Linked DNA regions of Hymenobacter swuensis DY53. The protein of the gene in region 2 interacts with the protein of the main gene of each other region in a pairwise test. Links are inferred from orthologs where the notes say so. Each region holds a gene or a part of one and is shown on either strand. Other genes may lie near its edges.

Region 1 (10,733 bases), 460 kb from region 2 along the record:
GGCTGGAAAGCCAGCATGTAGCGGAGCCAGTTATCCAGCGGGTAGAGGCCGTCATTCGCGAAATCAGCTTTAAGGGCCTGGGAGTGGCCACGCCCATGAGTACGGTGGAAGGGGAATTGGTGCAGGATGCCGACCGGCTCGATGCCATTGGGGCCATTGGGGTAGCCCGAGCCTTTGCGTACGGCGGCCACAAGGGCCGCCCCCTGCACGACCCCACGGTGCCGCCCGTGGTGCATGAGTCGTTTGAAAGCTACAAGCGGAATGTAGCGCCCACTATCAACCACTTCTACGAGAAGCTGCTGCACCTGCGCGAGCGGCTTAATACACCCGCCGCCCGCCGCGTGGCCGAGGAGCGCCACGCCTTTATGGAACAGTTTCTGACGCAGTTCCTGCGCGAGTGGGACAGCCAGGATGTGGCCCAATCCTAATTCCTATCTTTACCCCATGCGTTTTTCTCCCTCTTTTGCCCGCTGGCTGGCCCCTTTGGTTGTGTTGCTGCTGGCCGCTTCGTGCCGTACCTGTCCGATGGAAGCCTGCCACACCCGTAAGGTGCATCTGCACAACGGTACCAAGTATCGTGGGCAGCCCTGGTTCAAGAAGCAGAACCCGGCCATCGGGGAAAAAATCAAGGTGCATAAGCAGGAAAAGGGGAAGCATTCCAACGACCGTAGCAAGACCCTTAAATAGGCCCTGAATCGGGCTTTGAGCTAGGTAAAACGGGTTTTTCTGCCTATCTTGCAGGCTTAACGAAGTTCACTCTCACGGGCTGTGAAGCTCCTCTTTCAGGGGCTTTCCGGCCGACTACATTCTCCCTATGGCGGAAGGCGAAAAGATCATTCCGATAAACATTGAAGACGAGATGCGTGGGGCCTACATCGACTATTCGATGTCGGTTATCATCTCCCGGGCACTGCCCGATGTGCGTGACGGCCTTAAGCCCGTACACCGCCGCGTGCTCTATGGCATGTCGGACCTGGGCGTTTCCTACAACAAGTCCTATAAGAAGAGCGCCCGTATCGTGGGGGAAGTGCTCGGTAAGTACCATCCCCACGGTGACTCCTCGGTATATGACACCATGGTGCGCATGGCCCAGGAGTGGAGTCTGCGCTATCCGCTGGTGGATGGTCAGGGAAACTTCGGCAGCATCGACGGTGACTCGCCGGCCGCTATGCGCTACACCGAGGCCCGCCTCAAGCGCCTCTCCGACGAGCTGCTGGGCGACTTGGACAAGGATACGGTAGATTTCCAGCCCAACTTCGATGACTCCCTGGAGGAGCCGTCGGTGCTGCCGGCTAAGTTCCCGAACCTGCTGGTAAACGGTACCACCGGTATTGCCGTGGGTATGGCCACCAATATGGCCCCGCATAACCTCACGGAGGTGGTAGACGGCATCATTGCCTACCTGGCCAACTCCGATATCACCATTGCCGAGCTGATGGAGCACGTAACGGCTCCCGACTTTCCCACGGGCGGTATCATCTACGGCTACGAGGGCGTGAAGCAGGCCTTTGAGACGGGCCGGGGCCGGGTAGTGATGCGGGCCAAGGCGCACTTTGAAGTCTTGCCATCGGGCAAGGAGCAGATTATCGTGACCGAAATTCCCTATATGGTGAACAAGGCTTCGATGATTGAAAAGACGGCCGCGTTGATCAACGAGAAGAAAATTGAGGGTATTGCCGACCTGCGCGACGAATCGGACCGCGACGGGATGCGTATTGTGTACGACCTGAAGCGGGACGCAATGCCCACGGTGGTACTTAATAACCTGTATAAGTACACCCAGCTGCAAAGCTCGTTCGGCGTCAACAACGTGGCCCTGGTAAAAGGCCGCCCGATGACGCTTAACCTCAAGGACCTGATTCACCATTTCGTAGATCACCGGGCCGATGTAGTCGTGCGCCGGACCCGCTACGAGCTGGCCGAAGCCCAGAAGCGCGCCCACATCCTGGAAGGTCTGCTTATTGCGCTGGACCACCTCGACGAGGTAATTAAGCTGATCCGGGGCTCCCGCGACGGGGACGTGGCGCGGGCTCAGCTCATTGAGCGGTTCTCGCTGAGCGAAGTGCAGGCCCGGGCCATTCTGGATATGCGCCTGCAGCGCCTCACCGGCCTGGAGCGTGACAAGCTCATGCAGGAGTTCAACGACCTGATGGCTCTCATTGACCACCTGAAGGCCGTGCTGGCCTCGGACGAGATGCAGCGGGATATCATCCGCCAGGAGCTTATCGACATTAAGGACCGTTACGGCGACGCCCGTCGTACCAGCATCGAGTACGCCGGTGGCGACTTCTCGATGGAGGATATGATTGCCGATGAAAGCATGGTGATTACCATCTCGCGCGAAGGCTACATCAAGCGCACGGCGCTGGATGAGTACCGGGCGCAGGGTCGGGGAGGAGTAGGGGCCCGTGGGGCGGCTTCCAAGCAGGATGACTTTACGGAGCACCTGTTTGTGGCCACTACCCACGAGTACCTACTGTTCTTCACCGAAGCTGGCCGCGTATTCTGGCTGAAAGTGTACGAAGTGCCCGAGGGTGGCAAGAACACCAAGGGCCGGCCCATTCAGAACCTGATTGAGATTCCCCGCGAAGATTCGGTGCGTTCCGTATTGAACGTGCGCGGTCTGCGCGACCCGGATTACCTCGACAATACCTTCCTGATGTTCTGCACCGAGCAGGGCACCGTGAAGAAAACCCCGCTGGAGGCCTATTCGCGCCCCCGTACTGCCGGTATCAACGCCATTACCATCAACGAAGGCGACCGGCTGCTCGACGTGCAGCTGCTCAACGGCAACTCGGAAGTCGTGCTGGCGTTGCGCTCTGGCCGGGCCGTGCGTTTCCCCGACGAGAAAGTACGCTCCATGGGCCGCACTGCTGCCGGGGTACGTGGTATCACGCTCTCGGAAGAAATGGCCGATGACCGGGTAGTAGGCATGGTATGTCTCGATAAGGATAGCCAGGATGAACTGCTGGTAGTTTCGGAAAACGGCTACGGCAAGCGTAGTCCGCTGGAGGAATACCGCATCACCAACCGTGGTGGCAAAGGCGTGCGCGCCATGAAGCTAACCGATAAAACCGGCCAGCTGGTGACCATCAAAACGGTAAACGACACCGATGATCTGATGATCATCAACAAATCGGGCATTACCATCCGTTTGCGCATGAGTGAGCTACGCAGCATCGGGCGGGCCACCCAGGGCGTACGGCTGCTGAAAATCAGTTCCGGCGACGAAATTTCCTCCGTTGCCAAGGTGGCAGCCGAGGAAAAGGAAATCGAACTGGAAACCGATGGGACCGAGGCTGTAACGCTGAACGGCAGTCCGGACGAGGAAGGGCCAGTCAGCCTCCCGGATACGGACCTCACGGACCTGACCGATCCTGAATCCATCAGCGCTAATTAACTTGCAACGGCAGAACTCCCTTGGGCGTTCTGCCGTTTGCGTTGCAATTCCTTTCCTTTACCTGTAAATTCTTCAGCAAAACTCCCATGAAGAAGATCATCTTGACCCTGGTAGCTGCCGCCGCGCTACACACCGTGTCGGCCCAGAACTCGGCCGTTACCAACGCCATTCTGTTTCAGAAGCAAGGCACCCTTGATAAGGCCCGCGCTGAAATTGACAAGGCCATCACCAATGAGAAAACCCAGGGTAAAGCCAAAACCTGGTATACCCGTGGCGAAGTCTACGAAGGTATCGTAGCCAGTCCGATTTATGGTAAGACGATGCCCGCTACGGAAGCCACCAAAACGGCTTTTGAGTCGTATTCCAAAGCCGTCAGCCTGGAAGGTAAAGACAGTGAGTACGGCAAAATGGCTACTGCCAAACTCGATGGCCTATATGGTCTGGCGCTGAATTCCGGGGTAGAAAGCTACAACGGCAAGGATTTCGCCAAGGCCATCGACTCGTATCGGATGGCCCAGCAGATTCGTCCGCAGGATACGACGGCGTATTTGTATGCTGCTTACGCGGCTGAAGCAAACCAGGACTTTGGCGGGGCGAAGGAAATGTATGGCAAGCTCCAGGGAATTGGTTACAAGACGCCCCAGATGTACGGCCGTATGTTGCAGATTGCCCGGCAGGAGAAAGACGATGCTGCCGCCCGCAAAGTTGTGCAGGACGCGCTGGTTGCTTTTCCAACTAACAAAGGCTTCATGCTGGAAGACCTGAACATGGAACTGAGCGCCGGTCGTGGCAAGGAAGCTATTGGCAAAATTGAAAAAGCCATTGCCGCTGACCCCACCAACTCCAACCTGTACGCGGTGCTAGGTTCCGTATACGACCAGGATAAGCAGCCCGCCAAGGCATTGGAAGCGTATAAGAAAGCGGTAGAAGTGGATCCTGCCAACTTTGATGCAAACTTCAACCTGGGTGTATACAACTATAACAAAGCGGCTGACCTGTATACCAAAGCCAGCAAAATGAGCTTAGCTGAGTACCAGAAGTCAGGCAAGAAGTTTGAAGCTGATGGCAAGAAGTATTTCCAGGAGTCACTACCATACTTTGAAAAAGCTCTGCAGACGCAGCCAGATGATCGGGCTGTTATTTCTTCCCTGCAGAAAGCGTACCTGCGGGTAGGCCGCACAGCCGACTCGGAGCGGATGGCTGCTAAGTTGGATGCACAGAAGAAATAGAAGAAGTATTTCCCCGGCCTTAATAGCGGGGGAGGATAAAAATATAGTCCGGCATGTTGCCGGACTATATTTTTAAAATATTACTTAACATAATATAAATTATAAGACAAAAAGATATAATCGTTTTACGGTAGCTGTGGTGCATTCATGTTGTGATATAAGATAGTAGTGTGAAGTTAGCGGGGTCTTCTGCCGGTTGTTTTCCTTGGTGATAAGAAGTCAGGGCTTATGTGGTAGTACCCGTCTACTGCAGAGCCCCGCTGTCTTGAGGTTTCTTGGCTTCTGCCGAATGTGTGTGATAATACATGACCCGCTGGAATGCTGAGTTGCACCTGCTTTTATAAAGTCTATAAATGCTTACCGGTGAGTTTAGCCCGTCGGGCTTAGTTTTGCGCCATGCTGGGCCACGAACAGACTGAACGCGAATTCGGCAAGCCGGGCACAGCGGGTGGCGGTTCATCAATGGGGTTATCTGGCGGACAAATCCTACGACACCAATGTTGTGGCGGAAGCTATGGTGCGAGCAGTTGCCTTACCACACTCTAATAACCAGTATCTGCTGAGCTGGCAGTTTCACAGAGTTGCTCCTCGCTGATTGGGTAATTGGCGAAATTGAATGGATGTGGCTTTGTCTCTTTGTTGCGGTGATATCCTATTGGGTAAGTCTGCTTCCCTCCTGCTTTATTGTGCTTGTTACGTTTCGATTTCGCATGAGAGTTTACAGAGTTATTCATTTACGTTGAGTATGAGCCTTTTTAAGGCAGTGTTAATCTCGTGTGTGGCCACGTCGTATTACTGAGGCTTCACCAGTGGTATCTACCCTGATAAGGTCATAAAAGCGAACAGAATGCCCACACAGCTCAAAAGAACAGCAGCTTCCCCCCGGGGCCGCCTTATGTTAGAAGGTAATAGTAATTAGATAGAGTAGTAAGAGTTATAAGTTGTGTTATTAAATAAAAGTAATAAAAAGTACAAAAAGTATTAAATGGTTAAACTTTTATATACTTTGTACTACTTAATTATACTATGTACTGTTTATATTTACCTCCTATATTTCTACTTTTACTTTCTTCCTTTCATCCTCTTAGCTATTTACCGATATGCCAAAGACCATAGACTACCCGCGTACCTCTTATCTAGGCGCCTGGGAAGTTGCTGAAGTAGTTGATGACACTGGTGGAAAGTGTGCCATCGAAACAACTGCCCGTAAGCTGAATCGGAAAGTTAGTGGCTCCTTTAAAGCCATTATTGGTTCAGCCGTCAAATTCGGCTTGCTAACCAGCAAACGAGAGCTACTCACGACTACAAACCTGTTCCGTCGAATCAAGCACGCGTATGACAAACAGGAAGAACGAGTATATCATCGTGAAGCCTTCCTGCATCCTCCCCTGTTTAACCAGATCTGCCGTAAGTTTCGCAACCGGGAATTGCCGGTACACATGTTTGATGTGATGCTGATCCGGGAGTTCGGCGTAGAGGAAATAAACGCCCAGAGTGTTTCGAAAGCATTCATCGATGGTGCCCGTATGGCCGGAATTCTGGATGAGAACAACGTAATGGCCGACGTTGACGCTCTGGCCGCCCAGCAAGCTCCCCGTAAGGAACTCGCCAGCTCCGAGATGCCCATGAACCTGTTCCGCCCTGCCGGTACGTCAGCAGCCACTACCACAGGTACTGGCGCACCAGCAGGGACTTCTCCTGCTCTGTCTATACGCCCTACGCAATCTACCCACGGAGCCGTAGCTACCAGTATATCCTCTCCGGCCTCCTATGTACCTTCCGTGGCGGCCCCAGCGCGTACGCATGATGCCGTATCGAACCTGTTTGGCTTGGACACGGATGACCTAGAGGACGATTTTCCTCTCCCGGAGGAAGAAGCTGGTATGTATAGAGGACCAGAAGCTGTCTTTGTACCGTCTATTAGCCAACCTGATCCTCTTCCCTCAGCTACACAACCTTCCGTACCACCGGTACCGACTGCTAACCTGCCTGAACCCATAAGTACACCTACTGCTATTCAGAGCACTGCCACAACCGAAACCGGTCTGAGCTATACAGTACGCATTCAGGGGCCTGGCCTGGATACGCACTTGACAGTTCAGGACATTGACGACCTGGATATCGTGGAGGCTTTCCTTAAACAGATTCGGCGTCGTTTATCTGTCTGAGTAAAACAACAAAAAGGGGAGCGGCTTTGAGCCGCTCCCCTTTTTGTTGTTTTCATGTAATTGCAACTATGCATTTGGTTCGACTCAAAGGTTTGTTTCTAATTTATGTTAACCTAACTTCTGCACAGAGTTCCTTATATCAACGTTTTATCAAAAAGGTCTGCTACAACTATATAGGATCTATCCGGGAAACAAGCCAGCGGCCTGACTCCCGGCCCCGACCCAGATAAAAGCTATCCACCACCTGCGCGTGCACAAACCGGGACCAGCCGGTTGGGAGTCGGGAACCGACCAGAGAACCGGAAAGCACAACCACCGGCTGCTGAAGCTGTGCCAGCGAATCGAGCGTGGGATGCCAGACCGGTACGGCCCGGCCGGCCCCCCACACCTGCTTGACGTGCAACGTATCCAGACTACGCCAGCTTGCTACCCCCGCTACTGCCGGCAACCGACGCATATCCTGCACATGCGACAACCCCCGCGTATCGCGCCGTCCCTCCCACACCGGATACACCGGCATCAGCAGCGCCAACAGACTTCCCATCACGGTAAGCGTGCCGGCCATTACCACAACGGGCCGGGCCAGACGGACGCCCTGCCAGCTAATCCAGATGGCCAGCCCTCCAAACAGCACTACAGCCGCTGTAAACTGGGTCGAGCCAACGCCAAAACCCGGTAGGCCCAGCACGGCCATGGCAACCGGCAGAGCCACGCATACCAACGCCAGCAACGCCCCCCACCCACGTACCAACGCCAGATCCGGCCGCCGCCACTCAAACCGGGGGGTACTTTCCCAGTACCGCAGCAGGCCGGTTACCAACAGGGCCAGCGGCGGCATCAGGGGCAGCATATACCGCTCTTTCTTCTCCGGCACCAGACTCAGCAGTATCAGGCCAGCGACCAGCCAGGTCAGGGCCACCACGTAAGGAATATACTGCTCGGCCCGGCGCTGCGCGTAGGGCTTTACCAAAGCCGCCAATGCAACCAGTGCCCACAGACCGGTAAAAGCAAAGAACGACCAGTAATACCACACCGGCTGCACGTGCCGGTTACCCCAGGAGGCCGTTTCGATACGCGCGACGCGCAGGGCAGTGGGGGCTACTTCCAACCAGATGTAAACTGGCCAGCTACCGCCTACCACCAAAGCTACCACGGCCGCTACCGCCGTACTCCACCCCTGCCGAGCCACCAGTTGGCGGTGCTGCGGCTGCCGCACCAGATAGGCCAGCAGAAACGGTAGCAATAGACCATATAAGGGAACCGGGCCCTTGCTAAGGATGGATAGCCCAATCAGCAGGCCGGCTCCAAACAGACTCACCCACCCGTGCCGGGGGCGTTGCCAGCCCCGCACCAGCAACCACAGTCCGCCCACCATAAGGCTGTTGGCAAAAATATCCCACTGCCCTTCCCGCCCCGTGGTAACCACCAAAAGGCTACTGGCCAGCACCAGGGCGGATAGCCAGGCCGTGCGGCCGGGGTTGACCGCCTCACCGGGGGCAGTGCGCGTCAGCTCCCGCACCAGGCCCCAGAAGAAGAGCACCAGCAGCGTAGCCGCCAACGCCGCCGGCCAGCGCAGCAGACCCAGGTCTTCAGTGGGGCCAGTCAGCTGCTGCACTGCCGCTACGGCCCATGTAGGTAGTGGCGGCTTGGCCAGCCGAAGCTCCCCATTCATAGTGGGAATCAGCCAGGAGCCGCCCGCTACCATTTCGCGGGCCGCCACAAAGTTGCGCGACTCCATCAGGCTTACGGCCGGCGCGCTGCCGTGCAGAAAAAAGCTCACCCCACATACCCCCAAAATCGTCAGAAGCCGCCCCCAACGGGAACGGCTCACTTGCTGTACATCCATGAAAAAGCTACTTGTGACAACTGCGTAGAAATATACCAGGCTTGATGTGGCCCAGGTCTGAAAACGTCAGTATACGCGTTTAATCATCCTGTCGTCGCAACGCGGCCTGCAACCGCCGCACATTATCGACTTCATACGCATCCGTGCCGGCCGCTACGACCCGGCTGACGGCTTTGGCTGAACGCCCACCGAATACGACCACCTCCTTACCCAGCGCGTGCACCTGTGCAGCTCGTTCAGGCGTCAGATCATTTTTGTGCAGCACGGCCATCTGCACAGTGGGCAGGCTACGGAGCGTGGCCACGCCCGCCACGAAATCAGCGCCCATTTCCAGACCCAACGGTACGGACGGCAGTATCTGGCGCAGATACACCAGGGTACTGGCCCGGTTAGTCAGAATCAGGACCCGCCCGGGCGGCACCCGGTACTGCAGCAGCAAGTCGCGCAGCCGGCGCGCCAGGGCCTGGCTACGGGCCGGGTCGTTGCCGTTGCAGTCATCATCCTCGTGCAGATCCAGGTGCAGATAAGGGAATCCCGACTGCTTAGCGAAGGTCTTCAGCAAGGTTTCAAACGTCAGCAGCTTTTCGTGCTGAAACCAGTCATACGGCCAGCCCCCCCGGTAGTGCAGCGTGGTGAGCGTGGCGGCCGGGGTCTGACTCACGCAGCCCGTGCCATCGGTCATGGAGCTGAGAGAATTATCGTGGTAGAGCACCGGAATGCTGTCCTGACTCAGGCGAATATCCACTTCTACCCCATCGGCCCCGTGGCGCAGCGCCCGGTTGATGCTGCGGAGGCTGCTGGGTGGCAACGGGTTAAACAACGGATGAAAGAACCCGGAACCGGCATGCCCGATAACCAAAGGCCGCCGCTGGGCCTGCTCTGCGGGCGGGGCATCGGCCGGATGAGCAGAAACGGCCGGGGCCGCCTGCCAGCTCAGCCCACTCACGGCCAGCACCACGGGCCAGGTAAGCAGGGGCGTAACACTTGTCATAGTCAACAAAAGAGACAGAAGTAGGGCGGCGGCAAAACACCCGTTGCAGCCGCTACGTACGGCTTATACGCAGAATAACCGGGGTCGGGTAATTCCGGTTACATTTGCGCCCCGGGCTTTCAGGGCCTGTTCTCTCCTCCTTCCCCTGCCTCTTTTACGCATGGCTTCCATTCTGGTAACGGGCTGCGCGGGCTTCATTGGCTCGCATCTGGCCGAGCGCCTGCTCCGCGACGGGCACCGCGTGGTTGGGCTCGATAATTTCGACCCGTTTTATGACCGCTCCCGCAAGCAGCAAAACCTGGCCGGCTGCCTGGCTCATGCCCGCTTTAGCTTCCACGAAGCCGACCTGCGCCACGGCCTCGACGCGCTGGTAGACGCCCTGCCCGCCGACCCGATTGACGTGGTGGTGCACCTGGCCGCCAAGGCTGGCGTGGGGCCCTCGGTGCAGCAGCCCGTGGCCTACCTGGAAAACAACGTCCTCGGGACCACCCACCTGCTGGAATGGATGCGGCAGCGCGATATTCAAAAGCTGTTTTTTGCCTCCTCCTCGTCGGTGTACGGCAATACCCGTGAGCAGCCCTTCCGGGAGGATATGAACTTGCTATCGACCTGCATTTCGCCCTACGCCGCCTCCAAGCTCAGCGGAGAGCAGCTCACTTACACCTACCATCACCTGCACGGCCTGGATGTGCTCAATGCCCGGTTCTTTACCGTGTACGGCCCCCGCCAGCGTCCCGACCTGGCCATCCATAAGTTCGTGCGGCTGCTACAGACCGGACAGCCCATTCCGGTTTTCGGCGACGGCACCACGGCCCGTGACTACACCTTCGTGCTGGACACTGTGGACGGCATTGCCCGGGGCGTGGACTATCTGCTCGGGCACACGGGCGTATACGACACCCTCAACCTGGGCAACAACCGCCCCGTGCCCCTGCTGGAGCTGATCCGGGCCGTGGGCGAAGCCGTGGGCGTGGAGCCGCAGCTGGAGTTCCGACCCATGCAGGCCGGCGACGTGGACATCACCTACGCCGATATCAGCAAGGCCCAGCGCCTGCTGGGCTACGCCCCCCAGACTACTCTGACCGAAGGACTGGCGGAG
Region 2 (10,461 bases):
TGCTAATAGTCAGCTTATTGTAATATTCTCGCGCTTCGCTTGGCCGCCCGGCGCGGGCGGTGGCATGCGCCAGATTCAGCCACACCGCTTCATCCCGGGTTTCCAGCGTTACGGCAGCTTCCTTATAAGCTAAGGCAGCGGCGGTATAGTCCCGGCGGGCATACGCCGCCGCCCCACGCTCCACCGCCGCATTCCGGTCATGGATGCGGGTTAGGCCTCCCCAGGCACTCAGCAGCACTATTCCGCCTAGCAGCACACTTCTCACGGCCGAATTACTTTCACGGTTATCAGGATGTCCAACATAATCAGAACCAGTGCTACTATCAGCGGGTACCGGTAGCGGTTATCTGCCACTGAAACCGTTCTGACCTGTTGCGTCTGGCCTTCTACGCGGTTTAGTGCATTCAGCAGGAAAGGAAACTCGTCGCGCTGGTCAGTCAGTTCAAAGTACTGCCCGCCGGTCTGCTCAGCCAGCTGCCGGAGTGGAGCCGATACCAGTCGGGTAATGGCCTCGCGGCCTTTCGCGTCGCGCAGGTAACCCCGGCCGCCGGTCTGCGGAATCCGGCTGCCTTCAGTGGTTCCCACCCCCACCGTAAATACCCGCGCCCCCGAGCGGGCCAGAATGCGCACAGTTGGCTCCAGATTCTCCCCGAAATCCTCCCCGTCCGTTATAAGGACCACCGCCGTCGCACGGGGCGGCGTGACGCTACTGGCGGAATCCGGCGGTATGGCTTCTAGTCGGGTCAGCAGCAGCTCCAATGGGGGCACCAGGTTGGTGCTGCCCGGCGGTACCAGGGTTGTTTGCAGCGTGCTGATGAAGAGTTGCAGGGCCGCCTGGTCATAGGTGAGGGGGCACTGCACATATGCTTCGCCCGAAAATACGATGAGCCCTAACCGGTCGGCGGGGAAGCGGCTAGTAAGGGTGGCCAACTCGGCTTTTACCTTTTGCAGGCGGGAGGGCACTACATCGGGGGCATCCATGGAGCGCGACAGGTCCACCAGCAGCCATACGTCTTTGCCGGACGTTCGTACCGGATTCTGGGTCACGCCATAGGCCGGCCCCAATAATGCCACCGCCAGCAGCCCGAAATACAGGAGCCGCAACCCCAGCTTCCAGCCCAGCCGCCAGCCGCGCTGCCCCAGCGGTGCTGCCAGCCGGCGCGTCCGAAACAGGTAGCCGAGGTACAATAGAAAAAAAAATATGGCCGCCAGCCCTTCGGGCCAGCCTGGCCGGTAAGCCCAGTTCAGCACGATGGTAACCCCTTCATGTTCAAAATGCAACCAGTGTAAAAGGTAGGTAAAAGCGGCGGCGGTGGTCCCAGGTCAATGCCCCGAAAAGGCCGTTTAGAGTGGCAAGATGGAAGATATTTTTTTCGAAAAGGGTTTGTATGTCCATTCTGCTCGTATATTTGCACACCTTTCAACCGGAAAGGAGTTCCACACGGAGAGGTGGGTGAGTGGCTGAAACCAGTAGTTTGCTAAACTGCCGTAGCTCTAAAGGTTACCGGGGGTTCGAATCCCCCCCTCTCCGCATATTTTTAGATTAAAAATTGAGAATTAAAAATTAAACAGTGCGTCACAGCAATGTTGACCACCGGCTAATTTTTAATTCTTAATTTTTAATTGCCCATTCGGGGTGTAGCGTAGCCCGGTATCGCGCCTGCTTTGGGAGCAGGAGGCCGCAGGTTCGAATCCTGCCACCCCGACGTTTAAGCAAAAGCCGTTTACCCACCTCGGGTGGACGGCTTTTGTGTTAGTTGACCCCGTAGCTCAGCTGGATAGAGCAGCTGCCTTCTAAGCAGCCGGTCATGTGTTCGAATCACATCGGGGCCACGCTGATAATAAGCCACTTAGCTTGATTGCTGGGTGGCTTTTTTGTTACTGGTTGAAACCTTGGTCGTAGTTTGAATAGACTACCAGGGTAGTTGTAGTTTTTGACACAAGAGTTCGGTTGCTAAGGCAGTCGGGCTTTTTTTGTAAACTAGAGAGCAACTTGACGAGTAGTAGTGCAGGCGTGTAATCCCGTTCTTCCATTTCCTTCTCCCTCTTTACCCGATGAAAAAAACTGTACTCCTTCTGGCCGGTGGGCTATTGCTGGCTACTGCCGCTCAGGCTCAATGGGTGCAACAGCCCTTCTCCTTTGCCCAGGATTTGCTGCCGCTGTATACCGATGCAGTAGATGCCAATACTGCCTGGGCGCTATCCAGCGGGCTATTCACCCAGGATGCCGCTAACCAAGTCGCCCGCACGTTCAACGGGGGGCAAAACTGGACAGTGCTAACGGTTTCAGGAGTAAACACCGCTACGGAAACCGTGCAGAGTTTGTCGGCAGTAAGTGCAACCACGGCGTGGGTAGTCACTCTGAACGATACCGGGGGGCGTATTCTCAAAACGTCGGATGGCGGCTCAACCTGGGTGCGGCAAGGCACCAATGCGTTTTCAGCCGATAGTTACCCTAATACCATATACTTCTTCAATGCCAACGAAGGCATGGTGATGGGCGACCCGGACGGAACCAATGGCGGCGGTCCGGAAATCTACTATACTGCCAACGGAGGTACTACCTGGACCCGGTCCCTTAACGTACCTGTTGGTACTCCCGACGAGTATGGTACCTTTTTCCCGCCGGCAGCGGTAGGTAATTCTATCTGGTTTCCGAATGACGAAGGGGATATCTTCCATTCTACGGACAAGGGCGTAACCTGGACCGTAGCGCGGGGCGTGGCTTCTGAGCCCATCGAAAACATTGCCTTCCGGGATGAGCAGAATGGCTTGGCTGTTATTGCCGATGCCAACGCTACCAACCACGAGCTTTACCGCACTGCCGATGGCGGTATCACGTGGCGGCGCACCACCTATACTGGCCCACTGCGGGGTTGGGGACTTGATAACGTGCCTGGGACCGGCAATTACCTGTCCGTAGGAATTAATCTGGGCAATGGCGACTCCGGCTCCTCGTACAGCCGCGACAACGGCCAGACCTGGACCAGCATCGAAAACAATATCAACCACCTGTTTGTGGATGCGGCCGGCCCAACGGCAGTATGGAGTGGTGCCGTGAATGCCAGTACCGGGGCCGGAGCGGGCGTAAATAAACTTACCAGCACCGTGCTGCCTACCCGCGCCGCTACAGTGGTGCTGGGGGCCAGTGTGACCCCCAATCCCAGTACTGATGGTTTCTTCCGGGTACAGTGGCCCACGGCTACGCATACCGGAACTATTGTGCTTACCGTTGCTGATGCGCTGGGCCGGCAGCTACAGCAGCGCACCCTGGAGGCCAGCCGGGCTACGGAAGCTACGCTGGATCTGAGTCAGCAGAAGGCGGGAGTATATCACATAAAGCTGGAGTCGTTGGCGGGGGTAAGCCGCCTGCGGGCCCAGGTATTGTAAGATACTAATGTAGCCCATGCAAGGCCGTTGTTCCGGGTGCGGAGCAACGGCTTTTTTGAGTCCGTGCAGAAGCCCCGAATCGGCCCTGTGACTGGTAAAAACCGGATTTTTTCGGTATCTTTGTCGATACCTAATTCAGGTTGAATTAACTGCCTCACATGAGTGAAACACAAGAGATAATCGGAACCTCGGACTACTCCGCGGATAGTATTCAGGTGCTCGAAGGGCTCGAAGCGGTGCGCAAGCGGCCCTCCATGTACATCGGCGACACCGGCGCGAAAGGGTTGCACCACTTGGTGTGGGAGGTAGTCGATAACTCCATTGATGAAGCCCTGGCCGGCCAGTGCGACCGGATTGAAGTAACTATCCACCCTGGCAACGCCGTATCGGTGCAGGATAACGGCCGCGGTATTCCCGTCGGCATCAACCAGAAGTTCGGCAAATCGGCCCTGGAAATTGCCCTGACCGTGCTCCACGCCGGCGGCAAATTCGATAAGAACAGCTACAAAACCTCCGGCGGCCTGCATGGCGTGGGCGTCAGCTGCGTAAATGCGCTCAGCACCCACACTCACGTTACGGTAAAGCGCGACGGCCACATCTACGAGCAGGAGTACGTGATTGGCGTGCCCCAGTACGATGTGCGCAAGGTGGGCGACACCACGGAGCGCGGCACGCTGGTGCGGTTCCAGCCCGACGCTACTATCTTCGACGAAACGCTCATCTACTCCTACGAGCGCATTGCCACGCGTCTGCGGGAGCTGTCGTACCTAAACCGGGGCATCCGCATCGTCCTCACCGACCTGCGTACGCCCGAAGACGGCGGTGAGCCTCAGCAGAGCGAGTTCTACTCCCAGGGTGGGGTGGCCGAATACGTGCAGTACCTCGATAGCAGCCGCACGGTGCTGATGCACAAGCCGGTGTACGTGGCCACGGAGCGCGGTATTCCGGTGGAAGTAGCCTTCCAGTACAACGACTCGTTCCAGGAGCACATCTACTCCTACGTCAACAACATTAACACCCACGAGGGCGGTACGCACGTCTCGGGCTTCCGGGCGGCCATCACGCGCGTGCTGAAAGCCTACGCCGAGAAATCGGGCGAAGTGGCCAAAGCCAAGGTGGAAATCCAGGGCGACGACTTCCGCGAGGGCCTCACGGCCGTTATTTCGGTGAAAGTGGCCGAGCCCAAGTTTGAGGGTCAGACCAAAGGCAAGCTGGGCAACTCCGAGGTAAACGGCGCGGTGAACACCGTAGTGGGCGAAATTCTGAACCAGTACCTGGAGGAAAACCCCAAGGAAGCCCGCGTTATCATCGACAAGGTGATTCTGGCCGCCAAAGCCCGTATTGCTGCCAAGAAGGCCCGCGAGATGGTGCAGCGCAAAACCGTGCTGGGCTCCAACTCCCTGCCTGGCAAGCTGGCCGACTGCTCCGAATCGGACCCCGAAATCTGCGAAATCTACCTGGTAGAAGGTGACTCGGCCGGTGGCACTGCCAAGCAGGGCCGTAACCGGGCCTTCCAGGCCATTCTGCCGCTGCGGGGTAAAATCCTGAACGTGGAGAAGGCCCAGGAGCACCGTATTCTGGAAAACGAGGAAATCCGGAACATGATTACGGCGCTGGGTGTCACCTTTGGGATGCCCGCCGACGCGGAAACGGGGGCGGAAGCCGATGCCCGGGCCCTCAACATTGCCAAGCTGCGCTACCATAAGGTCATCATCATGACCGACGCCGACATCGACGGCTCGCACATCCGCACGCTAATTCTGACCTTCTTCTTCCGCTACATGCGGGAGCTGGTGGATCGGGGCTACATCTACATTGCCCTGCCGCCGCTCTACCTCGTAAAACGGGGTAAGGAGGAGAGGTATTGCTGGACCGAGGAGGAACGCTCCCAAGCCCAGGAAGACCTCGGCCGGGGTAAGCCCGAAACGGTGAACGTGCAGCGCTACAAGGGCTTGGGTGAGATGAACGCCGAGCAGCTCTGGAGCACCACTATGCAGCCAACGACCCGCTCCCTGAAACAGGTTACCGTTGATTCGGCTGCCGAGGCTGACCACCTGTTCTCCATGCTGATGGGCGACGAAGTAGCGCCACGCCGCGACTTTATCGAGAAAAACGCCAAGTACGCCAAGCTGGACGTCTAAGGCTCAGGGATTCATCGGATTTTGTAGACGATTTGCCAGACTAAAAACGCCGCCCTGTTCAGGGCGGCGTTTTTAGTTTGAACCAGGGTAGAGACGCGTATTTACGTCTCGTCGTTGTTGACCTTGAACGACTGCCACGGAACGGCGCAAACCTCGCCCCGCAATGCGTCAGCTTATGTCGTTTTCCCCAGCTTCAGCGTTTTCTTTTCGGGTTGGGTTCTGCCTGAACCGTTGCAAGCCGTTAACTTGCCTGCCGACTGCTACCGGCGGCCCCCATTCCTCGTAAGTGGGATTTCCTGCGCTACTCCTATGAAACTCTTCAAATCCGCCGACCTCATTCGGAAAAGCAAATACATCAGCCGCGACCTGAGCTGGCTGCGGTTCAACTACCGCGTGCTCGACCAAGCCCGGGATGCCAGCCGCTCGCTGTTCGACCGGCTCCGGTTCATGGCCATTACCAGCAGCAACCTCGATGAATTCTTTATGATTCGGGTGGGCTCGCTCTATAATTACCTCGACTATGGCAAGGAGCGCATCGACTATTCGGGGCTGCGCGAAATGCCTTTCCGGCGCAAGCTGCTCGATTTTGCACACCGCTTTGTGAATGACCAGTCGTTGACCTACCTCAACGATTTGAAGCCGCTATTTGAGAAGAATGGCTTCAACGTTCTAAAAATGAGCGAGCTGACGGAGCTGGAGCTGAAAAAGGCCGATGGATACTTCAAAAACACCATCTTCCCGCTGCTCACGCCGATGGTGTATGACTCCTACCACGGCTTCCCGCTGATGATGAATCAGATGCTCATCTTTGGGGTGGTTACGCGGGCTGGGGGCGGGCTGGACGCTGAGGCGGAGCGGGGCCAGGAGCGCCTCACGTTCGTGCAGATTCCGCAGAACCTATCGCGCTTCTTTGAGCTCACCCGCAAGGATAAGGTGATGTTCGTGCCCATTGAGGAAATCGTGCGCGTAAACCTGCCCAAGCTGTTCCGCAACGTGGAAATCGTGTCGGCGGATATGTTCCGCATCACCCGCAACGGCGACTTCACGCTGGAAGAGTCGGATGATATCGACGTGGATTTCATCAAGGAAATCCAACTTGGGCTGAAAACCCGCAAGAAGGGACGCGTAGTGCGCTTGGAAGTGGAGCCTAACGCTTCCGCCCTGCTGATGCAGGTGTTGAAGGACCGGTGGAATATTGACAATGGCAACGTGTTCGTTATCAATTCGATAATCGACTTAAAAGGCCTGCTTCAAATTCTCAAGCACCCCAACTTCCGGGGCAAGGGGGCCAAGCAGCCGGCCCCAGTGGCCCCGCTGAGTCTGCCTGAAGGAGCCGACGACAACCTCTTTGAGTACCTAAAGCACCACGACGTGCTGCTGCATCACCCGTACAATAACATCGACCCGATGGTACGGCTGCTGGAACAGGCTGCCGAGGACCCGCACGTGCTGGGAATCAAGCAAACAATTTACCGTCTGGCCGAGGATTCGCGCGTGACGGCGGCGCTCCTGAAGGCGGCCGAAAATGGCAAGCACGTATCGGTGCTGTTTGAGGTGAAGGCGCGCTTCGATGAGGAGCGCAACATCCGGGAAGGGGCCAAGCTGGAAAAAGCCGGCTGCTTCGTCATCTATGGGGTGAGCAAGTACAAGACGCACACCAAGATGATGATGATCATCCGCAAGGAAGGCGAAAAGGTGACGCGCTACGTGCACATCGGCTCGGGCAACTACAACGAGCAGACCTCGCGCATCTACACCGACGTGAGTATGCTCACTACCAACGACGTGTACGGCCACGACGTGTCGGAATTCTTCAACGTGATTACCGGCCACTCGCAGCCCGACGACTACGAGTACCTGATTACGGCCCCCAAGGACATGCGTCAGCAGCTGATTTCCCTGATCCGGGAAGAGGTGCGCAATGCCAAGAAGGGCCTGCCCAGTGGCATCGTCATGAAGATGAATTCCTTGGAAGACAAGGAGATGATTGACGAGTTCTACAAGGCCAGCAAGGCCGGCGTGCCCATCCGCTTCATTGTGCGGGGCATCTGCTGCCTGCGGCCGGGCCGGGTGGGGCTGAGCGAGAACATCGAGGTGCGCAGCATTGTGGGCGACTATCTGGAGCACTCCCGGTTATTCTACTTCCACCAGGCCGGCAACCCCAAAATGTACGCCGGCTCCGCCGACCTGATGGTGCGCAGCTTCGATAGGCGCATTGAGGCCCTGTTCCTGATTGTGAATCCGCAGCTCAAGCGCGAGGCCATCAACATCCTTTACTTCAACCTGCGCGACAACCAGAATACCTACGTCATGCGTGAGGATGGTGCCTACGTGCACCGCCATCCGGCCCCCGAGGAGCCGGTTTTCAACGTGCATAAGGAGTTCTACCGCAAAAACTTCACGCTGGTGGGCGAAACGGCCTTATATGATGAGTGGCTGTCCTGTGCCGCCATCCGCGAAGGGGCTTCCACCGACGTCATTGAGGCCGCGCCCTCTGTACCCGTCGACGATGAGCCTAATGCCCAAGAGCCGGAACCCGACCTGGAAAGTACGGCCATCGAAGCGGCTGAGCATAACCCCGAAACCGAAGCGGATCTGGCGTAAACTTAAGTAACGCAATAAGCGAAAAGCCAACGCTCTGAGCAGAACGTTGGCTTTTCTGTGTTTTTTTCTTTTCTATTCCACTTCCGTAGGCCGGCTTTGCACGGCAGGTTTGGGGCAGCCGGGCTTGTGGTCGTCGGCGGCCCGGAATTCATCGAAGTGGTCCTGGAACAGGGCCTGGAGCATACCGTCTTTCAGGCCTACGTCGGGTACGAGCATCTGGTGCACGTTGGCCCATTCCATGGCCGAGAGGTAGATGTGGCCGGCCGGCACGATGACGTCGGCACGGTCGGGGTTGAGCAGGGCTACGTTTACACGCTCCTCCATCGTCATGCTGGTAAGCTGGTCGAGGGTAGTGGCAATACGCTTGCGGGTAATAGCTTTTTCGGCGGCCTTGTCGGGGGCCGTCTGGGCCATGCTATAGAGCTTGTTGATGTTGCCGCCGGTCCCAATGGCGCGGGAAACGTGGTAGCGGCGGGCATTTTCGCTCACCCATTCCTCCATGCGCTGCCAGGTTTCGCGCATGGCCTCGGTGCTCAGGCCGGCTTCTTCCTGCTGCATACGCCGGATGCTGCCCACTTCAAACGACTGCGAGGCCACCTTGCGGCGGTTGTGGTAGATGTTGAACTCGGTGCTGCCGCCCCCCACATCGATATGCAGGTAGTGCTTTTTGTCTTCGAGGAGGTTTTCAATCACGCGGTTGATGTAGGAAGCCTCGTCCTGCCCATCAATCACCTGCACCGTCATGCCCAACTCCTGCTGAATGCGGGCGGCTACCGCCGGTCCGTTCTGGGCCGTGCGCATGGCCGACGTGGCGCAGATCAGGTAGTGGTTCGGGGCCACGTCATGTACTTCCATCAATAGCTTCAACGCGTGCAGAAACTTGATGAATTTGGCCTGTTTCTTTTCCGAAATCTGCCCGGTGGCAAACACGTCCTCGCCCAGGCGTAGCGGGTAGCGCACGTACTCCACCCGCTTGAGTCGGTACCGGTCGCCGTAGTGCAGGACCGCCGAAATCTGGCAGCGCACCGCGTTGGATCCAATGTCGATGGCAGCCAGTTTCAGAAGCGGATATTCCATGCAGAAAAACGTGAGGAGAAAAGAAGCTGGCGCAAATATAGCCTTTCAAGCCAGCTAGGGCGCGAAAAACACAAAACGGCGAGCCGCTTCCAGAAAAGCGACCCGCCGCAAGTCGTTGAAGAAGGTTTAATTGTCAATCCGGAAGCCCAGGCCGAACTGAATCAGTCCGTTTTCCACCGACTTCTGGTACGACACCGACAGGGCCAGCTGGTCGGATACGGGCGCGATGTAGAAGCCGGCCCCGTAGCCCTCGTGCCAGCCGCCCGGCGAGGAGCCCTTGTAGTACACCCGGCCCCGGTCGTAGAAGCCGAACACGCCGTAGGAAAAAGGCAGGAACGACGTCTGCACGCGGCCCAGGGCCAGGCGCAGCTCGGTGTTCAGGTACAGGCTGGCGTCGCCGGTGAAGCGGGTGCGGTAGTAGCCGCGCAGACCCTCACGCAGGCCCAGGTTGGCGAATTTGTAGAACGGAATGTCGTCGTCGTTGCCGTAGTTTTTGGCCCCGCCGCCCTTCACCACCAGCGTTACCGGAATGCCCAGGCGGGCCGTGCCGTAGTACTCAGCAAAGCCTTGGGTGAGGCCGAAGTTGCCCTTGTTGCCGTTGAGCTGATGATACGTATCGTGCTGGGCCCGCAGACGCACCCCGCGTCGGGCAAAGCTCTGCCGGTCGCGCAGATCCACGTCGAGCAGGGCATTTAACCCAATCAGGCGCTGAAAGTCGGTGTTGGGCACCTGGCCCTCGGGCACCGGAATGCCGCCGCTTTCCAGCTGGCCCAGGTAGCTGGCCCGGGCGTAGCTGGAGGTGTACTGCTCATACGCCGGCCCGATGCGGAACAGGCTGCGCTGCCAGAACACGCGTTCCGTAAAAGCCCCCAGCGTGAAGCCTTTGTAGCGGGCTTTGTAGAATTTGTCGTCGTACAGGTCCTGGTCTTTGGTAGTATTATTGCCCAGGCCGAAGAAGTTGTAGAACGGGAAGAAGTTGCCGTACTCGGTGCGGGCACCCACGTCCCACTTGCCGAACGCGTAGCGGTGCCGCGAGGCCAGCGACACCTGAAAGTTGCCGCCGCTGGAGCCGCGCACGTCAAACGAGTACAGGTTCTTGAAGCCCGGCTTGCGGAAACCCTGGCGCATGAAATCCACGCCCGCACCCACCCCAATGCCGTCGTTGGCATTCACGATGACGGTAGCCCGGGGCTTGTAGGAGTTGAATTCGAACTGCTCCCGGTCGTACTGATTCACGTCGGGGCGGGTA

What was found.
Region 1: the proteins of gyrB (region 2) and gyrA interact in binary tests that used the Escherichia coli proteins (3 or more experiments, as listed by UniProt). The link is inferred for Hymenobacter swuensis DY53 from one-to-one orthologs.

Annotation. Positions count from the first base shown.
Region 1 is NZ_CP007145.1:2,487,924-2,498,656, reverse strand. The notes cover bases 461-3,607. They hold gyrA (DNA gyrase subunit A), read left to right. Parts: upstream 461-814; coding sequence 815-3,400; downstream 3,401-3,607. Other genes in these bases: HSW_RS12010 (tetratricopeptide repeat protein), read left to right, coding at 3,487-3,607; HSW_RS12020 (hypothetical protein), read left to right, coding at 461-687. In the rest of the region: HSW_RS12025 (HD domain-containing protein), read left to right, coding at 1-428; more of HSW_RS12020, read left to right, coding at 445-460; more of HSW_RS12010, read left to right, coding at 3,608-4,629; HSW_RS12005 (hypothetical protein), read left to right, coding at 5,730-6,797; HSW_RS12000 (ArnT family glycosyltransferase), read right to left, coding at 6,967-8,643; HSW_RS11995 (glycerophosphodiester phosphodiesterase), read right to left, coding at 8,723-9,634; HSW_RS11990 (GDP-mannose 4,6-dehydratase), read left to right, coding at 9,795-10,733. UniProt on the Escherichia coli protein: A type II topoisomerase that negatively supercoils closed circular double-stranded (ds) DNA in an ATP-dependent manner to maintain chromosomes in an underwound state.
Region 2 is NZ_CP007145.1:2,946,488-2,956,948, reverse strand. The notes cover bases 3,165-6,039. They hold gyrB (DNA topoisomerase (ATP-hydrolyzing) subunit B), read left to right. Parts: upstream 3,165-3,548; coding sequence 3,549-5,531; downstream 5,532-6,039. Other genes in these bases: ppk1 (polyphosphate kinase 1), read left to right, coding at 5,841-6,039; HSW_RS14100 (T9SS type A sorting domain-containing protein), read left to right, coding at 3,165-3,390. Also shown: HSW_RS22910 (tetratricopeptide repeat protein), read right to left, coding at 1-256; HSW_RS14120 (VWA domain-containing protein), read right to left, coding at 262-1,281; more of HSW_RS14100, read left to right, coding at 2,056-3,164; more of ppk1, read left to right, coding at 6,040-8,135; HSW_RS14085 (Ppx/GppA phosphatase family protein), read right to left, coding at 8,208-9,212; HSW_RS14080 (hypothetical protein), read right to left, coding at 9,339-10,461. UniProt on the Escherichia coli protein: DNA gyrase negatively supercoils closed circular double-stranded DNA in an ATP-dependent manner to maintain chromosomes in an underwound state.